Regions from separate parts of the Haloactinospora alba genome, predicted to be linked through region 1. Evidence: riboswitches for the same ligand, from Rfam matches in the RefSeq annotation. Region 1 holds a riboswitch; each other region holds the start of a gene.
What was found. Region 1 has a riboswitch for thiamine pyrophosphate ahead of thiO (glycine oxidase ThiO). Riboswitches for the same ligand answer to the same signal wherever they lie in the genome.
Positions count from the first base shown of each region.

Region 2: it holds a riboswitch for thiamine pyrophosphate, as region 1 does, so the genes downstream of both, thiD (bifunctional hydroxymethylpyrimidine kinase/phosphomethylpyrimidine kinase) here and thiO (glycine oxidase ThiO) in region 1, are expected to answer to the same signal.
Region 3: it holds a riboswitch for thiamine pyrophosphate, as region 1 does, so the genes downstream of both, FHX37_RS03590 (ECF transporter S component) here and thiO (glycine oxidase ThiO) in region 1, are expected to answer to the same signal.

Region 1 is NZ_VFQC01000001.1:1,329,722-1,337,316, reverse strand. Features, by position in the region: gene FHX37_RS06080 (long-chain fatty acid--CoA ligase) at 134-1,759, opposite strand; gene thiE (thiamine phosphate synthase) at 1,862-2,530, opposite strand; gene FHX37_RS06070 (Rv2175c family DNA-binding protein) at 2,631-2,987, opposite strand; TPP riboswitch at 3,102-3,205, shown strand; gene thiO (glycine oxidase ThiO) at 3,202-4,359, shown strand; gene thiS (sulfur carrier protein ThiS) at 4,356-4,556, shown strand; gene FHX37_RS06055 (thiazole synthase) at 4,559-5,353, shown strand; gene pknB (Stk1 family PASTA domain-containing Ser/Thr kinase) at 5,807-7,595, shown strand, end outside.
Region 2 is NZ_VFQC01000001.1:892,301-899,895, reverse strand. Features, by position in the region: gene FHX37_RS04180 (NAD-dependent epimerase/dehydratase family protein) at 1-1,027, opposite strand, end outside; gene FHX37_RS04175 (AMP-binding protein) at 1,236-2,870, shown strand; gene FHX37_RS04170 (DUF368 domain-containing protein) at 3,079-4,023, shown strand; TPP riboswitch at 4,072-4,167, shown strand; gene thiD (bifunctional hydroxymethylpyrimidine kinase/phosphomethylpyrimidine kinase) at 4,156-5,025, shown strand; gene FHX37_RS04160 (alanine/glycine:cation symporter family protein) at 5,099-6,517, opposite strand; gene FHX37_RS04155 (DUF6457 domain-containing protein) at 6,897-7,145, opposite strand; gene FHX37_RS04150 (pyridoxal phosphate-dependent aminotransferase) at 7,380-7,595, opposite strand, start outside.
Region 3 is NZ_VFQC01000001.1:747,465-755,059, reverse strand. Features, by position in the region: gene FHX37_RS03620 (enoyl-CoA hydratase/isomerase family protein) at 1-271, opposite strand, end outside; gene FHX37_RS03615 (TetR/AcrR family transcriptional regulator) at 394-1,116, opposite strand; gene FHX37_RS03610 (DMT family transporter) at 1,106-1,435, opposite strand; gene FHX37_RS03605 (DMT family transporter) at 1,632-2,003, shown strand; gene FHX37_RS03600 (energy-coupling factor transporter transmembrane component T family protein) at 2,022-2,756, opposite strand; gene FHX37_RS03595 (ABC transporter ATP-binding protein) at 2,807-4,348, opposite strand; gene FHX37_RS03590 (ECF transporter S component) at 4,348-4,953, opposite strand; TPP riboswitch at 5,074-5,181, opposite strand; gene glgP (alpha-glucan family phosphorylase) at 5,395-7,595, opposite strand, start outside.

The sequences.
Region 1 (7,595 bases):
TGTCCGGCGCACGGGAACGCCCGCAGCGGGACAAGCCCACACTGCCGCGTACCCGTGCGCTCGCGGGGAGAGCGTCCCGACACTGGCCCCGGCACCCGTCGGGAACAGCCCTCCGGACATCGGGCGGGTGCGCTCACCCTCGTGTCTCGAGCACCGTCAGCTCACCGGAGGAGTGCTGGCTCCGCAACGCTTTCTTGTCGAACTTGCCGACACTGGTCTTGGGCACCTCGGCCACGAACACCCAGTTTTCGGGAAGCTGCCAGCGTGCCACCCGGTCGGACAGGAAGTTGCGGAGCTCCTCTGCCGTGGCGTCGTTCTCCTCCCTCAGCACCACCGCTACCAGTGGGCGCTCGTCCCACTTGGGGTCGGGAACGGCTATCACCGCCGCCTCGGCCACGGCCGGATGCGCCATCACCTTGTTCTCCAGCTCGACCGAGGAGATCCACTCGCCTCCGGACTTGATGACATCCTTGGACCGGTCGGTGAGGTAAAGGAAGCCGTCCGGCGTGAGGGTTCCCACGTCACCGGTGCGTAGCCAGCCGTCGTGGAACTTGTCCGGGTCCTCGTCCCCGTAGTACGAGCCAGCGATCCAGGGACCACGCACCTCGAGCTCGCCGACGCTCTCCCCGTCGTGTGGGACGGGGGACCCGTCGGAGTCGATGAGCCGGCCCCGGACCGATGCCGGAAGGCGCCCCTGGCTGAGCCGGTATCCCCACCGCTGCTCGCCCGCGGTCCCCGCCGGAGGATGGGCGACGCTTCCCAGGGGTGAGGTCTCTGTCATGCCCCACGCGTGCAGGATGGGTATCCCGTAGCGTTCCTCGAACATCTCCATCAGGGCGGGTGGGCATGCGGAACCGCCCACCAGGACGCTCTCCAACGAGGAGACGTCGCGGGGCATGGCTTCCAGCTCCTGGGCCACGCCCTGCCAGATCGTGGGGACCGCGGCCGCGATCGTGGGACGCTCCGCGTCGATCATGTCGACCAGCGTCGCCGGCTGCATGAAACGGTCCGGAAGCAGCAGTGAGGCGCCCACCATCAGCGCGGCGTAGGGCAGCCCCCAGGACATGGCGTGGAACATGGGGACCACGGCCAGTGCGTTGTCCGACTGCTTCAGCCCCTTCCCATCGGTCATGCAGACCTGCATCGAGTGCAGCCAGATCGAACGGTGACTGTACGCCACACCCTTGGGAGCACCGGTCGTGCCGGATGTATAGCACATGGCAGCGGCGTCGCGTTCGTCGACGGCGGGCCACGAGAAACTTTCGGGCTGGCCTTCCAGCAGGTCCTCGTAACGGTGTACCTGCACGCCCTCGACGTTGAGTTCACCGGGATCTCCCCCGGCAACGATGACGTGCCGGACCGTGGCCATACGCGGCAGGATCGGCGCGAACAGCGGAAGCAGCGCGGCGTCGACGATGACCACGTGGTCCTCGGCGTGGTCCGCGATGTAGGTGATCTGCTCGCCGTGCAGCCTGATGTTCAGGGTGTGCAGCACCGCGCCCATCGCGGGGACGGCGAGGTAGGCCTCCAGGTGTTCCTGGTTGTTCCACTGGAACGTGGCCACACGCTGGTCGCCCGTGACCCCCAGCCCGCGCAGCGCGTGGGCGAGCTGGGCTGTACGGCGGCCCACCTCGCCCAGGCTGCTCCGGCGTGGCCCGTCACCGGTCCATGTCGTGACCTGAGCGTCGCTGTGCACGGTGGTTCCGTAATCAACCAGATCAGCGATGAACAACGGTGCATCCTGCATTGTGCTACGCATGAGCCTCGCCCCTCGTGGGTTGTCCGTGACATCTATCACCCGACGCTAGAGGCGGAAGCGCGCCGCGTACAGAATCCTCCCGGCAATCGTTACCTAACGGTGTTAGGAACGGCTGTCGGGTGCTGTTGATGGGGCCGTGTCCCGGGACAGCCTCCGTTGGAACTCGGCAGCGGCCGCCGCCGGGTCCTCGGCGTTCGTGATCGCACGCACGACCACCACCCGGTTGGCTCCGGCGGACAGCACCTCACCGAGGTTCTCCAGGTCTATCCCACCGATGGCGAACCACGGACGGGAACTTCCCAGAGCGGCGGCCTCGGCGACGAGGGACAGCCCAGCCGCGGGACGGCCCGGCTTGGTCGGCGTCTCCCATGCGGGGCCGACACAGAAATAGTCGACGCCCTCCTGCTGGGCAGAGGCGGCGGCGAGGTCGGCCCGATTGTTGGAACGGCCCACCAGAGGAGTCTCCCCTATGATCGAACGGGCCTCGGGGACCGGAAGGTCGTTCTGCCCCAGGTGCAGGACGTCAGCTCCAGCGGCACAGGCGATGTCGGCGCGGTCGTTGACGGCCATCAGAGCACCGTGGCGCTCGCAGGCGGCACGCACCGTCTCCAGGTACCGCAGTTCCTGACGGGATTCCAGCCCCTTGTCGCGCAACTGGACGATGTCGACGCCCCCGGACAACGCCGCGTCGAGGAACTCGGCGAGGTCGCCCCGCTCCGTTCTGGCGTCGGTGCACAGGTAAAGTCGGGCGTCGTTCAGGCGCTGTCTCAGAAGACTGTGATTCACGCCGCCAGGATAACTTCCGGCGCACGCCCGCCACGTCGACGGAGCCGACGGCCGCGCGGCCCCGGGTTCGGGATCCGGACCGGCTTTACACCAGCGCCTGGGCCCGGCGGCGCACCTCGGTTCCGCGGTCCTCGGTGAGGGCCTCGATGGGAGAGCCGGGCAGCGAGTCATCGGAGGTGAACAGCCACCGCAGCGCCTCGTCCGTCGTCAGGCCGCAGTCGGAGAGGAGCGTCAGTGTCCCGGGGAGCCCCTTGAGGATGTTCCCGTTCACGACGAACGCCGCCGGGATCGCGAGCTCACCTCCGCGCTGGACCCCGAGAAGCTTGTGCTCCCGGATGAACTGCTTGATCCGGTTGGGGCTGACGTTGAGCTTCTTCGCGGCCGCCCCGATGGGCAGCCACTCCCCGACAAGAGCGTCCGTATCGCGATCGTTCCGTGTCACCCCTCCAATATCGCACACACCTCCGGGTAACGCGTCCGAACCGTTCCCCGCCCCGACCTCCGGTTCCCGCGGGGAACACCGCGCTGCGGACAGAGGTCCTAGACTCGCAGGGAGAGAACACCCCGCGGGAGCCGAACCGGCTGAGAGGGAGGCGCCGTGCCTCCGACCGCAAACCTGATCCGGGTCATACCGGCGAAGGGAGGGAGGAACAGCTGTGCACACGAACGACTCCGATGTCGTGATCGCCGGCGCGGGAGTGATCGGCCTCGTCACCGCGTGGCGGGCCGCACAACGCGGCTTGCACGTCACCATCGTCGCCCCTGAGATCTCCGAGGCCGCTTCCCCAGTCGCGGCGGGAATGCTCACTCCCGCGTCAGAGGCCACGTTCGGCGAGGAAACGCTGATGCGCTTCGGAACCCTGTCCCGTAACCGCTACCCGGAGTTCATCACCGAGCTGGAGGAGGAGAGCGGCACTCCGACGGGGTACCGGACCGAAGGCACACTGCAGGTCGCATTCGACACTGACGACCTCGCAAAACTCACCGACCTCGGTGAGTTGCAGAACCGGCTGGGGATCAAGACCGAACGGCTCACCGCTCGCGAGTGCCGCCGCTTGGAGCCGATGCTGGCACCGGCGGTGCGGGGCGGGATCGTCGCCCCGGACGACCATTCCGTCGATCCACGCGCGCTCATGGCAGCGCTGCGCACAGCGGCGGAACGGCATGGTGCCGTCGGCGTGCGGGACCGCGTTACCGAGGTTCTGTACGCGCAGGGACAGGCCGCGGGGCTGCGGCTGGAGTCCGGTGGCGAGGTGCGCGGCCGCCACGTGGTACTGGCGGCCGGTGTGTGGACCGGCGCCATCAGCGGCCTGGCACCCGGCCTCCTACCGGAACTGCGACCGGTCAAGGGCCAGCTTCTGCGGCTCCGGACGCCCGAGGACCAGGAACCGGTCGTGACCCGTACCGTCCGAGGGCTCGTCAAGGGAACGCCCGTCTACCTCGTTCCGCGCGCCAACGGGGAGATCGTGCTGGGCGCCACCCAGGAGGAGATGGGCCATGACACCCGGCTGACCGTGGGCGGCGTGTGGGAGATCCTGCGGGATGCCCACGAACTCGTCCCCGGCGTCAGTGAGCTGGAGATCACCGAAACATGTGTGGGTTTGCGGCCGGGAAGCCCGGACAATGCCCCCCTGTTGGGTCCGACCCGCACTCCCGGCCTGCATCTGGCAGTCGGACACCATCGGCACGGCGTGCTCCTCACTCCTGCTACCGGGGATGCCATGGCCGAGGCCCTGGCCGGTGGCGAACTTCCCGATTATGCGCGCGCGTTCGCCACGGACCGTCTGCCCACCGGGAGCGAGGAGGAACGATGAACGTGGTTATCAACGGAGAGCAGCGCGAGGTACAACCGCACACGAGTGTGGGTGAGGCGGTTCGCTCCGTCACCGACACTTCGCACCGCGTCGCTGTGGCGGTCAACGACGAGGTGGTCCCGCGAGCGCGGTGGGAGCACACGGAACTCAGCGACAACGACCGCGTGGACGTACTGACACCCGTGCAGGGAGGCTGACCATGCCCGAGAACAACGGCCAGGCTGCCCCCGCACTCCCCCGCGACCCCCTCGTTCTCGCCGGACACACTTTTTCCTCCCGGCTCATCGCGGGAACCGGTGGCGCCCCCTCACCACAGGTACTGGAAGAGGCCCTCCGCGCTTCGGGGACCGAACTCACCACGGTGGCGATGCGGCGTGTCTCCCCGGAGACGCGGGGGTCGGTATGGGATGTGCTGCAACGCAACGGGATACGCCCGTTGCCGAACACGGCGGGGTGCTTCACCGCCGCTGACGCGTTGCGTACCGCTCGCCTCTCCCGCGAGGCGCTGGGCACGGACTGGGTCAAGTTGGAGGTGGTGGCCGACGAGCGAACCCTGCTCCCGGATCCGGCAGAGCTCCTCGAGGCGGCGGAGAGGCTGGTGGACGACGGGTTCACGGTGCTGCCCTACACCAACGACGATCCCGTTCTCGCCCGGCGGCTGGAGCAGCTCGGCTGCGCCGCGGTCATGCCCCTGGGCGCCCCCATCGGTTCGGGCATGGGCATCCGTAACCCGCACAACATCGAGCTCATCGTGGAACAGGCCGGGGTGCCCGTCATCGTCGACGCCGGAATCGGCACCGCGAGCGAAGCGGCGCTGGCCATGGAGCTCGGCTGCGACGCGGTGCTGTTGGCAAGCGCGATCACCCGTGCGCACGACCCCGCGCTGATGGCGGCGGCCATGCGGGACGCGATCCGCGCGGGGCGGGGTGCCTACCAGGCCGGCCGGATACCGGTACGCCGTTACGCCCAGGCCTCCTCCCCCGCCCCCGATTGAGGTCCGAGTGGCACGATCCCGTTGCCGTGCCAAGACGTCCCGGGAAGGCGCGCGGTCACCTCCGCGTGGGTGGCGCGGCCGGGCTGTTCCGCCCGGTGCCCGGCCGGGACGCGGCCCCTCCTCCCCGGGGCGGCATGTGTCACAGGAACGGGCGGAAGCAAAGCCCGCGGGACGGGTGGGCTCCCCGACGGCACGAGCCGCCCGGAGGTCCGCGCACGCGTCGCGGTTGGTCCAGGCCAGATCGAGCACGCGCGATCACACCTATAATCACGTGGGTGGCGCGACCTCGTGCCGGGGCCGTGTTCGGTGGACGCCGTTCGTCACGAGCGACGCATCCAGCGCCGCACGGTGGGACAGGCGTCCACCGAACAGGGCCCGGCCGTCCGGCGACGCGAGGAACGCGGCTGGAGACTTCCCCGAAGCAGAGAGTAGGCAAGGGCTTTCGCCCCGGAAATCTCGATGGTAACTGCGGACCCCCTCATAGGTTCGACGCTCGACCACCGGTACCGCATAGAGTCGACCGTCGCCGGTGGTGGTATGGCCACCGTCTACGTGGCCCGTGACACCCGCCTCGACCGGCGGCTGGCGTGCAAGGTGATGCATGCCTCTCTCGCCCAGGACCCGGTGGCTGTCCGCCGTTTCATCAACGAGGCGCACTCGGTGGCCAGACTCTCCCACCCCAACGTCGTACAGGTGTTCGACCAGGGGACCGACCAGGGGCATGTCTACCTCGCCATGGAGTACGTTCCCGGTCGTACGCTGCGCGAGGTCCTCGACGAGCGTGGGAACCTCCCCGCCGCGGAGGCCCTGGGAATCATGGGATCGATGCTGGCGGCGCTGGGGGCCGCGCACAACGCCGGCATCGTGCACCGGGACGTGAAACCCGAGAACGTTCTGCTCACCGAGGACAACCGGGTCAAGGTGGCCGATTTCGGGCTGGCACGGGCAGGGCAGTCCAACAACCAGCAGATGACCCGCACCGGCACGGTGATGGGTACCGCCGCCTACCTCGCCCCGGAACAGATCGAACAGGGCAGTTCGGACACGCGCAGCGATGTCTACGCCGCTGGCATCATGCTGTACGAACTCCTCACCGGCGCGCAGCCGCACACCGGCGAGAACGCGATCTCTGTCGCCTACCAGCACGTCAATGCCGACGTTCCCCGCCCCTCCGCCACGGTTCCCGGACTTCCGGACGGGGTCGACCGGTTGGTGACCAAAGCGACCGAGCGCGACCCGCGCTACCGCCCGGCGGACGCGAACCAGTACCTGTCCGAAGTACTGGAAGCCGCACAGGCCGCTTCCCCGCAGCCGAACGCCCCGGTGGAGCCCACCCTGCCCCACACGGCGGGGAAAGCCACCCCCGGGTCAGGCAACGAGACCCTGGTCGTCGACGTGGACAGCGTCGAGGATGACGGCCCCGGCTCCCGGCGCTGGTGGTCCCGGTGGCCGGCGCTGGTCGTGGCCGGCGCGCTCGCTCTCGTCCTGATCGCGTTCGGGTGGTGGTTCCTGTTCGGCCGCTACGAGCAGGTCCCCGACGTCGTCGGGGCTACCCCCTCCGCCGCCGAGGAGCAGCTGGCCGAGGACGGCCTGCGGCTCAAGGTGGACGACAACACGGTCTACAGCGACGACGCGCGGGAAGGAGAGATCGCCTCCGCGGCGCCCGCCATCGGGGACCGCGTCCTTCCCGGCGAGGCCGTGACAGTGGTCGTGTCCAAGGGGCCGCGGACCGTGGATATGCCGGACGTCACGAACTCCTCGGCCGAGGACGCCCGTTCCACGCTGGAGGACGCCGGCTTCTCCGAGTTCGAGGAGAAGGACGAAGCCTCACGGGAACAGCCGGTGGGTACGGTTCTGGCAACGGACCCGGCTCCCGGTGACAACGCCGACCGGGAGGAGTCCGTGACACTGACCGTGAGTTCCGGGGTCGAGGTTCCCTCGGTCACGGGCATGGACGAGGACGAGGCTCGTTCGGAACTGGAGGACCAGGGACTCGGTGTCGAGGTCACCGAACAGTCCAGCGAGGACGTCGCCGAGGGCGAGGTCATGGAGCAGGACCCGGCCTCGGGGGACAACGTCAGCGCCGGCGACACGGTCACGCTCACCGTCTCCTCCGGTGAGGAGGAGTTCACTGTCCCCGACGTGACGGGGTGGAAGGTCAAGGACGCCCGCGAGGAGTTGGAGGATCTCGGTCTCAACGTGGAGGTCAACGAGATCCTCGGCGGTGGCCAGCGGGTCAATG
Region 2 (7,595 bases), 440 kb from region 1:
CGAACTCGGCCATCCCCTCGGCGAACCCGACTCTGGCCCGCCAACCGAGTTCGTCCCGGATCCGCTGCGAGGAGGCGGTGATGTGCCGCACGTCGCCGAGCCGGTACTCCCCCGTGAACCGGGGGTGGGGGCCGCCGTGGGAGTCGGCCAGCTGCCGTGCCATGTCGCCGACCGTGTGCGGCTCGCCGCTGCCGGTGTTGAACGCGCGGAGGTGGCCCGGCTCCCGCCCGGGAAGCGCGTGCAGCGCCGCCACGTTCGCCTCCGCGACGTCACGCACGTGCACGAAGTCCCGGCGCTGCCTGCCGTCCTCGAACACCCGCGGGGCCTCCCCCCGCCCCAGGGCGGAACGGAAGAAGGAGGCCACCCCGGCGTAGGGAGTGTTGCTGGGCATCCCGGGGCCGTACACGTTGTGGTACCGGAGGGAGACCGCCCTGCCGCCGGTCTCCCGGGCCCACACTGCTGACAGGTGCTCCTGGGCGAGCTTCGTCACCGCGTAGACGTTGCGGGGGTCGGGCGGTGCCTGCTCGTCCACCAGGCCGGGGCGGAGCTCGTCGCCGCAGTGCGGGCAGGTCGGGTCGAACCTGCCCGCCGCGAGGTCGCTCTCCGACCGTGGGGCGGGGTGTACCGCCGCGTGTGTGGCGCACGTGTAACGCCCCTCCCCGTAGACCACCATGGATCCGGCGAGGACGAGGTCACGCACCCCGGCCTCGGCCATCGCGGCGAGCAGCTCGGCCGTTCCGCCGTTGTTGCAGTTGACGTAGGCCGGCGCGTCGCCGAACCCGGTCCCCATGCCCACCATGGCGGCCTGGTGGCACACGGCGTCCACGCCACGCAGGGCACTGCGGACGGCCGCGCGGTCGGTGACGTCCGCGCGGACCCATTCGGCCTCCGCCGGCAGGGACGGCGGTGCCGTGTGCGCCGACTCCAGCAGCGCGTCCAGCACGACCGGTTCGTGCGACCGCTCCACCAGGGCGGCGACGATGTGCGAACCGATGAACCCCGCACCTCCGGTGACAAGTATCCGCATGGGGGCGAGCCTACGGGCTCGTCCCCGGCCTTCCCCACGGGCCGGTACGCGTCGTCACCGTTTCGTAAGTTCCGGCCGCGGCGGTTCCCCTCCATCTCGCCCCGCATCCGCCCCCGCCTCGGACCGGCCCGACCAGCTGTGATGCTCCCCATACCGGAAAGGTCGGTCGTCACCGTCATGTAGGGGTAGACCGGGATCCGGGGAAAACATGACCGAAGAACAGTTCCGCTCGCGCGACACCACCCATAACGAGATCACCCTCGCGGGGCTGCTGGATGCGGTCACCGCGGCTGTTCCCGACCGCCTGGCCGTCATCGCGGGCCCGCGGCGGATGACCTATGCCGTGCTCAACGAACGCGCGACGCGTTTCGCGCGCCACCTCCTCCGGTACGGCATCGCCCCCGGTGAACACGTCGCGATCCTGTCCTTCAACCGGGGCGAGTGGCTGGAGGCGGCATTCGGGGCCCTGCGGGCCGGAGCGGTACCGATCAACGTGAACTACCGCTATGTCGCCGGCGAGCTCCGGTACCTCCTGGACGACGCCGACGCCGCGGCCCTGGTCGTCGAACGGTCACTCGCCGCGCCGGTCGAGACGATCCGCGCGGAGCTTCCCCGACTGCGGCACGTGGTCCTGCTGGACGACGGCACCGACCACGACCCCACGCCCGGCGTCGACTACGAGACCGCCATGGCCTCGGCAGCGGACGAGCCGGACGTTCCCGCGTGCCCGGGCGGGGCGGATGCCGAGGCGCGGTACCTCATCTACACCGGCGGCACCACCGGCATGCCCAAGGGGGTGGTGTGGCGCCAGGCGGACATCTTCCACGCCGCCCTCGAACGCCGCCGCCCGGGGGAGGCCCGTGCCCGCCACCCGGGGGAGCTGGGGGAACGCGCACGCCAGTGCCGCCCCCGGCGGATGCTGGTGCTGGGGCCGCTGATGCACGCGGCCGGGCAGTGGAACGCCCTGAGCATGCTCTTCAACGGGAAGACCGTCGTGCTGAACACCGCGCGGACGTTCGACCCGGCGGAGGTCGTCGCCCTCGCGGACCGGGAGAGCGCGCACATAGTGCAGCTCGTCGGGGACGCGATGGCCCGGCCCCTGGCCCAGCAGCTCCTCACACAGCCCCGGCTCTGCCCCTCCCTGGACACCGTGACCTCGGGCGGCACCCCGCTCACGCCCGCCGTGCGCGAGCTGTGGTTCCGATGGCGTCCGGGGATCACCCTCACGGACAGCTACGGCGGTTCGGAGACCGGCGTGTGCGGCGCCGCCGAGACCGAGGGTGGCACCCGCAGCTTCACCATGGGAGCGAGCGTCGCCGTGCTGGACGACGGGATGCGTCCGTTGCCTCCCGGATCGCAGCAGGTCGGACGGATCGCGCGCAGCGGCCGTATCCCCGCCGGCTACTACAACGACCCGGAGGCCAGCGCCCGCACCTTCCCCGTCGACGGGGAAGGACGGCGCTGGGTGATGTCGGGCGACCTCGGCATGGTCTCCGAGGACGGCACGATCGTGTTGCTGGGGCGCGGTTCGGCGGTCATCAACACCGGTGGCGAGAAGGTCTATCCCGAGGAGGTGGAGTCGGTGCTCACCGCGCACCCGGAGGTCGGGGACGCCATCGTGGTCGCCGCTCCCGACGAGAGCCTCGGGCAACGCGTCGCCGCCGTCATATCCCCCTCAGCCGGCGCCTCCCCCGCCCCTGACGAGCTGCGCCGGCACTGCCGCCGGCAGCTCGCCGGCTTCAAGGTTCCCCGGGCGTTCCATGTCGTGGCGCACGTACAGCGGACAGCGGTGGGCAAACAGGACTACCGTTGGGCGGCCAGCGTGGTGGGCGGCGCCGGGTAACGAGAACTCCGCGCCCCGCGCGGAACCGCTGGGCGGCGTCTTTGGCCGGAGCGCCGCTGACGTGCCACCGCCCGGCCGAACGCGCGAACGCCCAGCCCCGCGGGCCGAGCACGTACCCTACACTCACGGACACGCCATCCTCGGGGCCGTGAACCCGGATGGGGCGCCGTCCTGTCTCTCCGTCTGTTCCCCGGAAACGAAACGAACCATGGCCAACTCAATCGGATCCCCCCTGCTCAACGTGCTACGTGGCGCGCTCATCGGCACCAGTGAGGTCGTACCGGGGGTCAGCGGCGGCACGATCGCCCTGATCGTCGGCATCTACGAGCGGCTCATCACCTCGGCCGGACACGTGCTCAGCGGTGTCAAGCTGGCCGCGACGGACCTGCCGCAAGGACGCGGCGGCAGCCGCGCCAGTGCCGAGTTCCGCAGAGCCGAGTGGGGGCTGGTGCTGGCGGTACTGGTCGGTATGCTCGCGGCGGCCCTCCTGGGGGCCACCTTCCTCGCTCCGCTGGTCGAGGAGCACCAGCAGCGTTCGTACGCGCTCTTCTTCGGTCTCGTCCTCGCGTCGCTGTGGGTCCCCTACTCCGGTTCCGGCAGGGCGTGGTCCGCGGGGCACTACCTGCTCGCGCTGGCCGTGGCGGCCGGGGCGTTCGTACTGACCGGCCTTCCGCCCTCGGAGGTCACTCCGAACCCGGTGATCGTGTTCGGAGCCGCAGCGGTGGCGATCTGCGCACTGGTCCTGCCCGGCATGTCCGGATCGTTCCTCCTGCTGACCTTCGGGTTGTACACGGCGACCATGGACGCCGTCAGCGCGCGTGACTTCGGTTACCTGGGGGTGTTCGCGGTCGGGGCGGTCTTCGGCCTGGCCTTCTTCGTGAAACTGCTCCAGTGGCTGCTGGAGCACCAGCACCGCGTCACGCTGGTGGTGATGACCGGGATCCTGGCCGGGTCGCTGCGCGCGCTGTGGCCCTGGCAGGATGAGGACCGCGCGCTGCACGCCCCCGCCGGGGACGTTGCGGTCACGGTGGCACTCATGGTGGTGGGCTTCGTCACCGTGGCCGCGGTGCTGCTGATCGCTCGCAGGGCCGGAGGAGACGACGGCGCCGCGGCGGACGACAGCGGCGCTCCCGAGGGGGCCGGGCGCGTCTAGTGCCCGTTTGGCGGGCGCTCAGAACCAGGAGCACACACAACCGGATGCATCGACGGCGCGGGGTGCCGGTTCCGGCCGGCTGAGAGCACACCCGTCGAACCTGATCTAGCTCGAACTAGCGAAGGAACGCCATTGCGTAGTTACAACATCCTGTCGGTCGCGGGAAGCGATCCGAGCGGCGGTGCCGGTGTCCAGGCGGACCTGAAGACGTTCTCCGCTCTCGGCGGGTACGGCATGAGCGTGCTGACGGCGCTCACGGCCCAGTCCACCACCGGTGTCACCGGGGTGCACGAGGTGCCCGCGCGTTTCGTCGGCGAGCAGCTCGACACCCTCCTCTCCGACGTCCGGGTGGACGCCGTCAAGATCGGGATGCTGGCCAGTGCCGAGATCGTGGGAGTGGTTGCCTCCGCGATCGACCGCTACGGGCTGGGAAACGTGGTGCTGGACCCGGTGATGGTCGCGAAGAGCGGTGACCGGCTACTGGCGGACTCCGCCACCGAGGCGCTGCGCACCGAGCTGCTGCCACGCGCCGACCTGCTGACCCCGAACCTGCCCGAGGCGGCTGATCTGCTCGGTTCCGGGGAGGCGCGCGACATCGACGGTATGGCGGAGCAGGCGGAGCGCCTCCGCGCGATGGGCGCGTCCCGCGTCCTGCTCAAGGGGGGGCACCTCGCCTCCGGAGACGGCGTGGCCGACTCCGGCCAGGCGGAGGCCCGCAGCGTGGACGTGCTGGTGACCGCGGCCTCCGAGCCCGAGGTGTTCTCGGCCCGCCGGGTCGCGACCCGCAACACGCACGGCACCGGCTGCACCCTCTCCTCGGCGGTCGCGGCGCTGCGACCGCAACGCGGGGACTTCCCGACGGCGGTCTCCGAAGCGAAGACGTACCTCACCGCGGCCCTGGAACAGGCCGACACGTTGGAGGTCGGCAACGGTCGCGGACCGTTGCACCATTTCTTCTCCTGGTGGGGAGAACCGTCCCGGGACGGCGGGCACCGTTCGTAACGAACAACCCCGTCGGACGGGGTCCGGGTGCGAGAGGCCTCTCCCGCACCCGGACCGGAGGTAGGCGCGCGGCTCACTCCCGCACGTCGGGAACGGACGCGTCGGGGTCGCGCCAGTTGGGGTTGGCGAAGTACCTCTTCGACTCCGCGACCACCACGGGGGACAGCAGTAGCAGACCGAGCAGGTTGGGCAGTGCCATCAGCCCGTTGGCGATGTCGCTGAAGATCCAGATGAGCTCCAGGGACACGGTGGCGCCCACGTAGATGACCGCCACGAACACGACCCGGTACACCAGGACACCCTTGTGCCCGGCGAGGAAGTCGATGCACCGCTCGCCGTAGTACGACCAGCCGAGGATGGTGGTGAAGGCGAACACCACGACCGCGATGGCGATGGCGTAAGCCCCCATCGACCCCAGGGCGGGGGAGATCGTGGACAGCCCCTCGTTCAGCGCCTGCGAGGTCAGCAGCGAGCCGTCCGCGGCTTCCTCCACCTTCCACACGCCGGTGACGATGATGACCAGGCAGGTCATGGTCACCACCACGATGGTGTCGATGAAGGTCTGGGTCATGGAGACCATCGCCTGGCGCACGGGCTGGTCCGTCTTCGCCGCAGCCGCGGCGATCGCGCCGGTGCCCAGGCCCGACTCGTTGGAGAAGATACCGCGGGCGACACCCCACTGCATCACGGCGAGCACGGTCGCACCCGCGAACCCGCCGGTGGCCGCCGTTCCGGTGAACGCGTCGGTGACGACCAGTGCCAGCGCGGCGGGAATGTCGCCGACGTGCACCAGCAGCACGGTCAGGGCGATGACGATGTACAGCAGGACCATGATCGGGACGATGGCCGAGGCGACCCGGCCGATGCTCTTGATCCCGCCGATGATCACCGCGCCGGCCAAGACCACGAGCACGATCCCGACCAGCCACGTCGGCACGTTCCAGACGCTCTCCAGCTGTTGGGACACGGTGTTCGCCTGGGTCCCGTTGCCGATACCGAACGCGGCGATGGCACCGAACAGGGCGAAGAGCCCGCCCAGCACCATGCCGAGTCCGCCGGGCAGACCGTTGCGGAGGTAGAACATCGGCCCGCCGCTCTGCTGGCCGACGCTGTCCTTGCGCCGGTACTTCACACCCAGCAGTGCCTCGCTGTACTTGGTGGCCATACCGACCAGACCGGTCACCCACATCCAGAACAGCGCACCGGGCCCGCCGAGGCCGATCGCGAGTCCGGCACCGGCGATGTTGCCCACGCCCACCGTGGCGGCGAGCGCGGTGCTCAGCGCCTGGTAGTGCGAGATGTCGCCTTCGGTGCCTTCCGGCTCCTTACGCCGGATCAGGGCGAGCCACAGAGCGTGGAACAGCTTGTGGAACTGCAGCAGCCGCAGCCGGATGGTGAGGAACAACCCGGTCAGCAGCAGCAGTGGGATGAGGACGAACGGTCCCCAAACGATCTCGGATATCAGATCCAGCATGTCCTGGAGTTGTTCCATGAACCGGGCTCCCTATCGATCGGATGCAGGGGATGGTGCCGCTGTTCCGGTGCCCGCTCGTAGCGGCTCCGGCCCGATGGCGGCTGCGCGCACCGTAGCTGTAAACCAGGGATAGCGCACAGCCAGATTTGCACCGACTTGTCACGCTTACATCACTTTTCTTCCACATGCGAGTTTCGTCTGGAACACATGATGCATACGTGACCAGCGATAACTGGCTCCTGTCCGGTGGACGCTGTTCGCCGCGAACGGCGCGTCCGGTGCCGTGACGGCACGGCCGGGGACACAGGCGGAGCGGATCCCTCCGCCGACCGACGGGAACGTCGCCGGCACGGCACCGGAGCGTCGCGCGGTAGGACGGGCGTCCACCAAACAGGGCCTACCCCTCCCCAGAGGACTGTTCGAGAGCGAGGGCGCTGAGCGCCGCCGCGGCCTCAGCCGGATCGGCTCCCCGACCGACGGCGATGCCGAGCAGGTACGTGGTGAGTGGTGCGGCGGGACGGGCCACCGAGTGCGCCGCGTCCCGCGCCAGGTCGAGCACGCGGTCGACATCGGCCCCGTCGAACTCGACTTCCGTCGAAATCTCCAGTTCGGCGCAGGCCTCCTGCGCCCATTCGAGCAAGGTCATCACTACGCCGGGCGCGACCGCCCCACGGTTGCGGAGCCCGCACCCGCCTCCTTTCCGGTGGTACAGGCGTCTCTGCGACACGTTGGGACCAGAACGCTGCCGGGAAACACGACGCGGCTCCACGCGCAGCGATGATGGTGCATACGCCGCAGCGGCGCACTGCGACACGACCAGTCTGGCATCCTTCCGGCCCGCAACGGGTTTCCCACGGTGCGCGCCGCCGCCCGGCCCGGCTCAGCCCGCCTGGGCATCCGCCATACCGCGGTCCTCCCGCCACAGCCGGGTCACCTCTCCCAGGACCTCCTCCAACCGGTCCAGATGCGCCCGGACCCAGGGCAACTCCGTCGGGGTCTCGGCGTGGAGGGCCGCGTAGCGCTGCTCCTCCGTTTCGCCGTAGAGCTGGCTCGTCGCCACCCGCATCCGCAACGCGTGGGGGTCCTCCCCGAACTC
Region 3 (7,595 bases), 580 kb from region 1:
TGAAGGACTCCTGGAGTCTGCGGGAGTGCGTGAGCATCTCGGCGTAGCTCATCTCCGCCATCTCGTGCACGTCGGCCCCCGCGGCGAAGACGCGTTCCCCGCCGTAGAGGATCACGGAACGAACCGAGTCGTCCTCGCTCACCTGCGCGGCCGCCGCACCGATCTCGCGCTGCATCCGCGCGTTCAGCGCGTTCATCTTGGGCCGGTCCAACCGGATCACCGCCACGCTCGGGTGGTCGGGGTCGGTCTCCACACGTACGAACTCGCCCATGTCGGCACCTTTCGTTTCGGGACACTGCGGCTGTTGTTCCCTACCACGATCCCCGCCCTCCGCGCACCGCCCCGGCGGGAGGTCGGCGCCCCGGGCGGAACCGTGTCAGGTACCCGGCGGAATCACCGCGGACGCAGGGCGTTGTACAGGACTTCGCTGACCTCGGCCACCGTGAGTTCGTCTCCCAGCAGAACGCGGGCGCACAGCCCGTCAGCGGCCGCCACCACTCCCTGCACGCTGAGGGGGTCGTCCGTCCGTTTCCGGGCCACCTCGGCGACCGTGTCCCGCCACCGCTGCGCGGCAGGCCGCAGGGCGGGACGGCGGGCGGCCAACAGCGTGAGTTCGCGCTCGGCCAGCGCACGGGGACGGTTCGGCCCGCATGCCTCGACGATGAGCTGGGCCAACCCCTCGATCTCGTCCGCCGCACGCTCACTGGTCTCGCGCAGCTGCCGTATGTAGGAGTCGGTGGCCTCGGTGAGCGCGGCGACGAGCAGGTCGTCCAGCGTCGCGAAGTAGTAGACGGCGGAGCTGGCCGGAACGTTCGCCTCCCGCGCGACGGCGCGATGGGTCACCCCCGCGGTCCCGTCCCGCTCCAGCACCCGGAGGGTCGCCGCGATGATGGCCTGCCGTTTGCGTTCTCCCCGGGCACGCCGACCATCGCTCCACTCCCCGGCGGCCTGGTTCACGATGTGCCCCCATCCGGTCGCCCCAACGGAGATGCCCTTCCCGCGCGACGGCACGAGCGCGGTGCGCACCGCAGAGGCTACCGCAGCGCGGACGGCGGTGCCGGAAGCGAGCAACCGGTTCGGGGCCGCCGGAGCGTCGCCGTCCGTCTCAGTGCGCACCGCCGAGCTGCAGGGCGAGAACACCGCCGACAGCCAGCGCCATACCCCCCACCTGGGTTTTGGAGAGGCGGTCCCCGAAGAGCAGCGCACCGAGCAGGGCCACCGTGACCACCCCGCTCGCCGCCCAGATCGCGTAGGCGACGCCGATTTCCAGACCCGCGCGCAGCGCCAGGGACAGCAGGTAGTAGGCACCAAGGACGCTGAGCACGGTCACCGTGGTCGGTAGGACACGGGTGAACCCGTGGGAGAACCGGGTGGCGACCGCCCCGATGGTCTCGGCGAGGACGGCGCCGACGAGAAACACGTACGCGAGAGTCATACTCATCCTCCTTCTTGCAGCTGTGTCCGCAGGACGAGCCTGACATAAGGTTGAACGAATGTTCAATATCATGTGGTTGCCATGAACTCCGGGTGCCATCGCCCCCGGCAAACTAATTGAACTTTCGTACAACTATATCTAGTGTGGCGTGTGTCCATACGGCCGGTGGGCACACCACGACAAGGAGGAACCAGAAATGACCTGGGTTTATCTGATCGCGGCGGTCCTCTCCGAGGTGGTCGGAGCCGTCGCCACCCGCTTCTCCCACGGATTCACCGCACTCCTGCCGACCCTCGTCGCCCTCGTCGGCGTTCTCGGCGCCTACTACCTGCTGTCCCTGGTGCTGAGGCGCGGCATGGGCATCGGCGTCGCCTACGGCATCTGGGCCGCCCTCGGGGTGGCAGCCGTCGCCCTGATCGGGGTCGTCCTCCTCGAGGACCGGTTCACATGGCTCCAGGGGTTCGGGCTCGTCCTCACCATGAGCGGCGTTCTCGCCCTCGAAGCGGGAAACGGCCCCGCCGACGGAGCCGTGGGGACCGCCGAGGACAGCAGCGCCCCGACGCAGTAGGCCGCTCCGCCCCGGCCGTCAACCGAACAGCAGCCGCCAGGTGCCCAGGTACATGGACAGACCGTGCGCCAGGAACAGCACGGCCGCGGTTCCCACGAGGAGGCACGTGTCGGCCGCTGTCCAGCGGCTCGTTCGAGCGTGGCTGCGCCCACCGGAGCCGAAGGCGCGCGCCTCCATGGCCGCGGCGAGGTGCGTACCGGTGCGGATCGCCCGTACCAGCAGCGCGAAGGCCTTGCCGGCAAAGATCCCGACGGCGGCGATCGGGTTGCCGCCCGACTCGACCCCGCGGGCACGGCGCGCGAGTCCCAGGGTGCGCCACTGTCCCGCCAGGAGGGGAACCAGCCGCAGCGCGGCCAGCACTCCCAGAGCGGGGCGTTCGGGCAGACGCAGTTTCTGCACCAGGGCGTCGGCGACCTCGGTGGGGTCACTGGTCATGCCGGCCAGCACACTGGGCAGCGCGATGGCCAGCAGCCGCACGGCCGTACCCAGCGCCGGCAGGGCACCCTCGTCGCCGAACACCAGGTTGATCGTTCCGATGGAGACACTCATGAGGAACAGGGAGCCCCCGAGCGTGACCAGGGCGCGTACCCCCAGACCACTCACCGGCAGCAGAGCCGCCGCGGCGACGAGTACGACCCCGGCGGTCACCGGGTCCAGTACCGGGATGAGCCCGGCCGTCACCAGGAACGCGGCGGCGAACTTGGCGAGCGGGTTGAGGCGCGCCAGCCAGGGGCGCCCAGCCGGTGGACGCACGGGCGCGGATCTCCCCTCCGGCCCGCTCCGGAAACCGGAGACGGAAGCTCTCACCACTCTCCGTCCCCTCTCCCGGGGCGGGACGGCGCCTCCAGCGCGGTGACCCCGCCGTCGCGCACACGCAGTTCGGTACCGGCGAAACGGCACAACAGCAGTTCGTCGTGGGTGGCCACGACGATCGCCCGTCCCTGCCCCCGCAACCGGTCGAGCAGCTCGACCAGCTCGCGCCACGTGCGCGTGTCCTGGCCGAACGTGGGCTCGTCCAGCAACAGCACGTCCGGCGCGTGGGCGGGGCCGGCGCTCAGCGCTGTCGCCACGGACAGCCGCCGTTTCTCCCCGCCGGAGAGGGTGAAGGGGTGGGCGTCGGCCAGTGGGGCCAGCCACAACCGTTCCAGCAGCTCGGCCGCCCAACGGTCGGCTTCCCGCCCGGACAACCCGGCGCGTCGGGGCGCGAACCGCAGCTCGTCGTGGACGCGCCCGGTGACGAACTGGTCCTCCGCGTGCTGGAACACCGTTCCGACGTGGCGGGCGAGCTGTCGCGCCGGCCACCGCGACAGCGGGCGCCTGCTGACCCGCGCCAGGGGGCCACGCGGCCGGACCGCTCCCGCCTCGGGCGGGGACAGCCCGGCCAGGAGGCTCAACAGGGTCGACTTCCCCGAACCGTTCTCCCCTGTGACGGCGGTCGCCGTCCCGGCGCTGACGGTCGCGTCCGCGCCGTCCAGCACCCTGCGTGGCCGGGCCGCGTGGGGTCCGAGCCCGGCCGGCGTACGGGCGCGGCATCCGGTCGCCTCGAGTACGGCCTCCCCACCGGGTTCCGGTGTCAGGAGCGGTTCGGGATCCCGCCCGGGCACCCAGGCGCCGTGCTCGGCCAACCGGTCACCGTGGCGGTCGAACACCACCTCGGGGGGACCGTCCGCCAGCACTCCCCCGCCCGGTTCCACCACCACGACACGGTGCACACGCTCGAGGACGTCGGAGACGCGGTGTTCCACGAGCACCATGGTCGCCTCGGTGGTCGCCAGCAGCGTGTCCAGCAGTTCCCGCATACGGCGGGCCCCGTCGTGGTCCAGGTTGGCGGTGGGTTCGTCGAGCAGTAGCAGCCGCGGGCTCATGGCGAGCACCCCGGCGGCCGCGAGGCGCTGTTTCTCCCCGCCGGAGAGCACGGCGGTGGGATGGTCCAGCTCGTGGTCGAAGGCGATGTCGCGCAGGGTGGAACGCACCCGGGGCCAGATCCGCGCGGGCTCCGTCTCCAGGTTCTCCAGGCCGAACGCCACGTCGTCGCCGCACCGCGCCATGACGAGCTGCGTCTCGGGGTCCTGGCCTACCAGGCCGGTGGTGCCGCGTGTCGCGTCGGCGGGTTTGCCGTCGACGCGCAGTGTTCCGCGCTGTTCGCCGGTTATGGCCCGGTCCGGCCCGGTGAGTCCGGCCATGGCGTGCAGCAGGGTGCTCTTGCCCGAGCCGGACGCTCCCAGAAGCAGCACCCGCTCCCCTGGTTCGATCCGGAGGTCGACGCCGTACAGCGTCCACCGGTTGCGTCCCGCGTACCTCCATCCCCAGTTCGAGAGCTCGACCCGGGCGCCCGTGTGTCCCATCACTCGCGTCCGGAGGGGAAAGCGGTGAGGGCGCCGGACCTGGCCAGGGCCGTGGTCAGCAGGCGCCCGCCGAGGCCGGCTATCACCGCGGAGCTGAGGAGGACGATCCCGGCGAAGGCGAGTTGGAACGTCAACGGCCAGGTGGGGTAGTAGCGGAGATTGTCCATGACGGCTGGGGCGAGAGCGGCGGCGACGGCTGCCGCCACGGCGGCGACCGTGCCCCACCTGCGGTAGCGGAGCGCCGCGAAGACGGCTTCCGGGAAAAGCCCCTGCAGCACGCCGGACAGGATGACCATCACCCCCCACTGGGTGCCCAGAACCATGGAGACGAAGGCCGCGGCCGTGGAGGTCAGCACCGCCGCCCCGGGTTTCCGGATGATGAGTCCCCCCAGGACTCCGGGCAGCAGCCAGATGCCGTAGAGGACCGCCTGCGCCGGGGGGAAGAAGACGAACAGCGGTTGGGTGGCCGCCCAGAGCATTCCCCAGAACCAGAAGACCACTCCGACGGCGGCTCCCACGACGGCTGCCACCACGAGGTCCACGGTGCGCCAGGTGGCGCGGGGAGGGGTGTCGAACGTCGGCTGTTCGGGCGGGGTGGAGGTCAACAGGTGTCCCTTCGCGTCTTCACGTCGCGACACGAGAGGGCCCGGCCAAAGAGTGCCGGCCGGGGTGGTGCGGGCGTGTTCCCGTGGTCGGCGCCGTCCGGAAGCGCACCGACCGCACCCGGCCGTTCGTCCTCGACTTCCTTCGCTGGTATTACCCAGGTCAGGTGGCTAAGGGTCTGCGGGTTCGTTCCGCACTCTCAGCGCCGTAGCGCTCCCCTGTCGGTTCCGTCTCTATTATGCGTGCTTCGGGGGCGACCGGGTCAAGGCACCCCCCCCCCGACCCGCACACGTAGTCCCCCGGCCCGTCGGGCGCTGGCGGGACGGGGGGAGTCCGGAGCGGGACCCTCTGTCGGCCGACGGGAACGCCGCCAGGTGGTACCGGGCGACGCGCACGCCTCCACCGAACAGGTCCCGGCTCCGGAACGCCGCCCGTCCCCGGTCTCACCCGCAGACTCGGGCGGTTTCCAACCCCATCTCGGCGGGCCCGGACAGGAGCGGGTGCGCGGGACGCGCCCGCACCGTGCAGGAGGCCAGCTCCGCCTCCGGCCACGGGACCACTCCGGTGTAGTGGACGCGGGCACGGGACGCCGAACCGTCCACCGCGTTCAGCACGCCCCCGAGCGGACCGGATGCGGCGTCGGCGCGTCCGGTCCCGGGAGCGGACGCGACATCGAGCGCGACCTCCCGGGGGGTGAGCTCACCGAGGTCCACCGTCGCCCGAACCGTCGCTCCCCCGTCGCTTCCGGCCCCGGCACTCTCGGGGAGAAGCTCCACGCGTTCGATACGCACCTTGGGCCACGCCTGACGCACGCGCTGCTTCCACGCGGCCAGCTCGCGGGCCCCCTTCCCGTCGGATCCCGCCAAGCAGCGGCTGGACTCGGCCGCCCCCTGGTAGATACGGGTCACGTAGTCGCGCACCATACGGCTGGCCAGGACCCGCGGGCCGAGGGACACGAGCGTGTTCTTGACCATCGCCAGCCAGCGGCGCGGCAACCCGTCCCCGTCCCGTTCGTAGAACAGCGGCGCCACCTGCCGTTCGACCAGTTCGTACAGCGCCTCGGCCTCCCTGGCGTCCCGCTGGTCGGGATCGGCCGCGTCCTCGGCGGTGGGGATCTCCCAGCCGTTGGAACCGTCGAACAGTTCCTCCCACCACCCGTCCCGTACCGACAGGTTGAGCCCCCCGTTCAGCGCGGACTTCATCCCCGACGTCCCGCACGCCTCCAACGGGCGCAGCGGGTTGTTCAGCCAGACGTCGCAGCCCTGCACGAGCGAACGGGCGAGGTCCATGTCGTATCCCGGGAGGAAGACGATCCGGTGGGACACCTCGGGGTCGTCAGCGAACCGGACGATCTCCTGGATGAGCCGTTTGCCGTCCTCGTCGTTCGGGTGGGCCTTGCCGGCTATGACGAGCTGCACCGGGTACCGCGGATGGGTCAGGATCGCCTTGAGGCGCTGCGGGTCACGCAGCATGAGGGTGAGCCGTTTGTAGGACGGGACGCGGCGCGCGAACCCGAGGGTGAGGATGTCCGGGTCGAGCGCGTTCCGGGGATCGGCCCCGCCGGTCGGACCGACTCCCCGGTGACGCTGGGACTCCGCCAGTCGGACGCGTGCCTCGGCGACGAGACGCGAACGCAGCTCGCGGCGCATCTCCCACAGCTCGGCGTCACTGGCGGAGCTCACTTTCCGCCACCCTTCGGTGCGGGTGAACTCGTCGGGGTCGGGAACGGTGCGCTGGGCGAGCCGCTGGGCTTCCGGAGCCACCCAGCTACGGGCGTGCACCCCGTTGGTGACGGACGTGATCGGGACGTCGGCGACGTTGAAGCCGGGCCACAGTCCCTGGAACATCTCCCTGCTCACCTCGCCGTGCAACCGGCTCACACCGTTCACGCGCTGCGCGAGGCGCATCCCCATGAGAGCCATGTTGAACACGGCGGGGTCGCCCCCGGCGTGGTCCTCGGCGCCGAGCCGGAGTACCTGCCCGGCCGGCAGGCCGCGGACCGCCGGTGTGCCCGCGGTGAAGTAGCGTTCCACGAGCTGCCGGGGAAAGCGGTCGATCCCGGCGGCGACCGGCGTGTGGGTCGTGAAGACGGTGCCCGCGCGTGCGGCCTCGACCGCCTCGTCGAAGGTGAGTCCCGCGCTCTCGCAGTACTCCCGGATGCGTTCCACCCCGAGGAAACCAGCGTGTCCCTCGTTCATGTGGAAGACGTCGGGCTCGGGGTGGCCGGTGATCCCGCAGTAGGCGCGCACGGCGCGCATCCCGCCCACACCCAGCAGTAGCTCCTGCCGAAGCCGGTGCTCGGCGTCCCCGCCGTAGAGGCGGTCGGTCACCTCACGCGCCTCGGGGGTGTTCTCCTCGGCGTAGGTGTCCAGCAGCAGCAGCGGAACGCGTCCCACGCGCAGCACCCATACACCGGCCGTCACGGTGTTCCCGTCCGGGGACCCGATCCGGACGCGTACCGGTTCGTCGCCGTCCAGCAGTCGCGTCATGGGCAGCACGGCCGGGTCGATCTCGGGGTACTCCTCCTGCTGCCACCCCTCCGGGGAGAGGCTCTGGGCGGCGTAGCCGCACCGGTACAGGAGCCCGACCCCGATCAGGGGAACTCCGAGGTCGCTGGCGCTCTTCAGGTGGTCTCCGGCCAGGA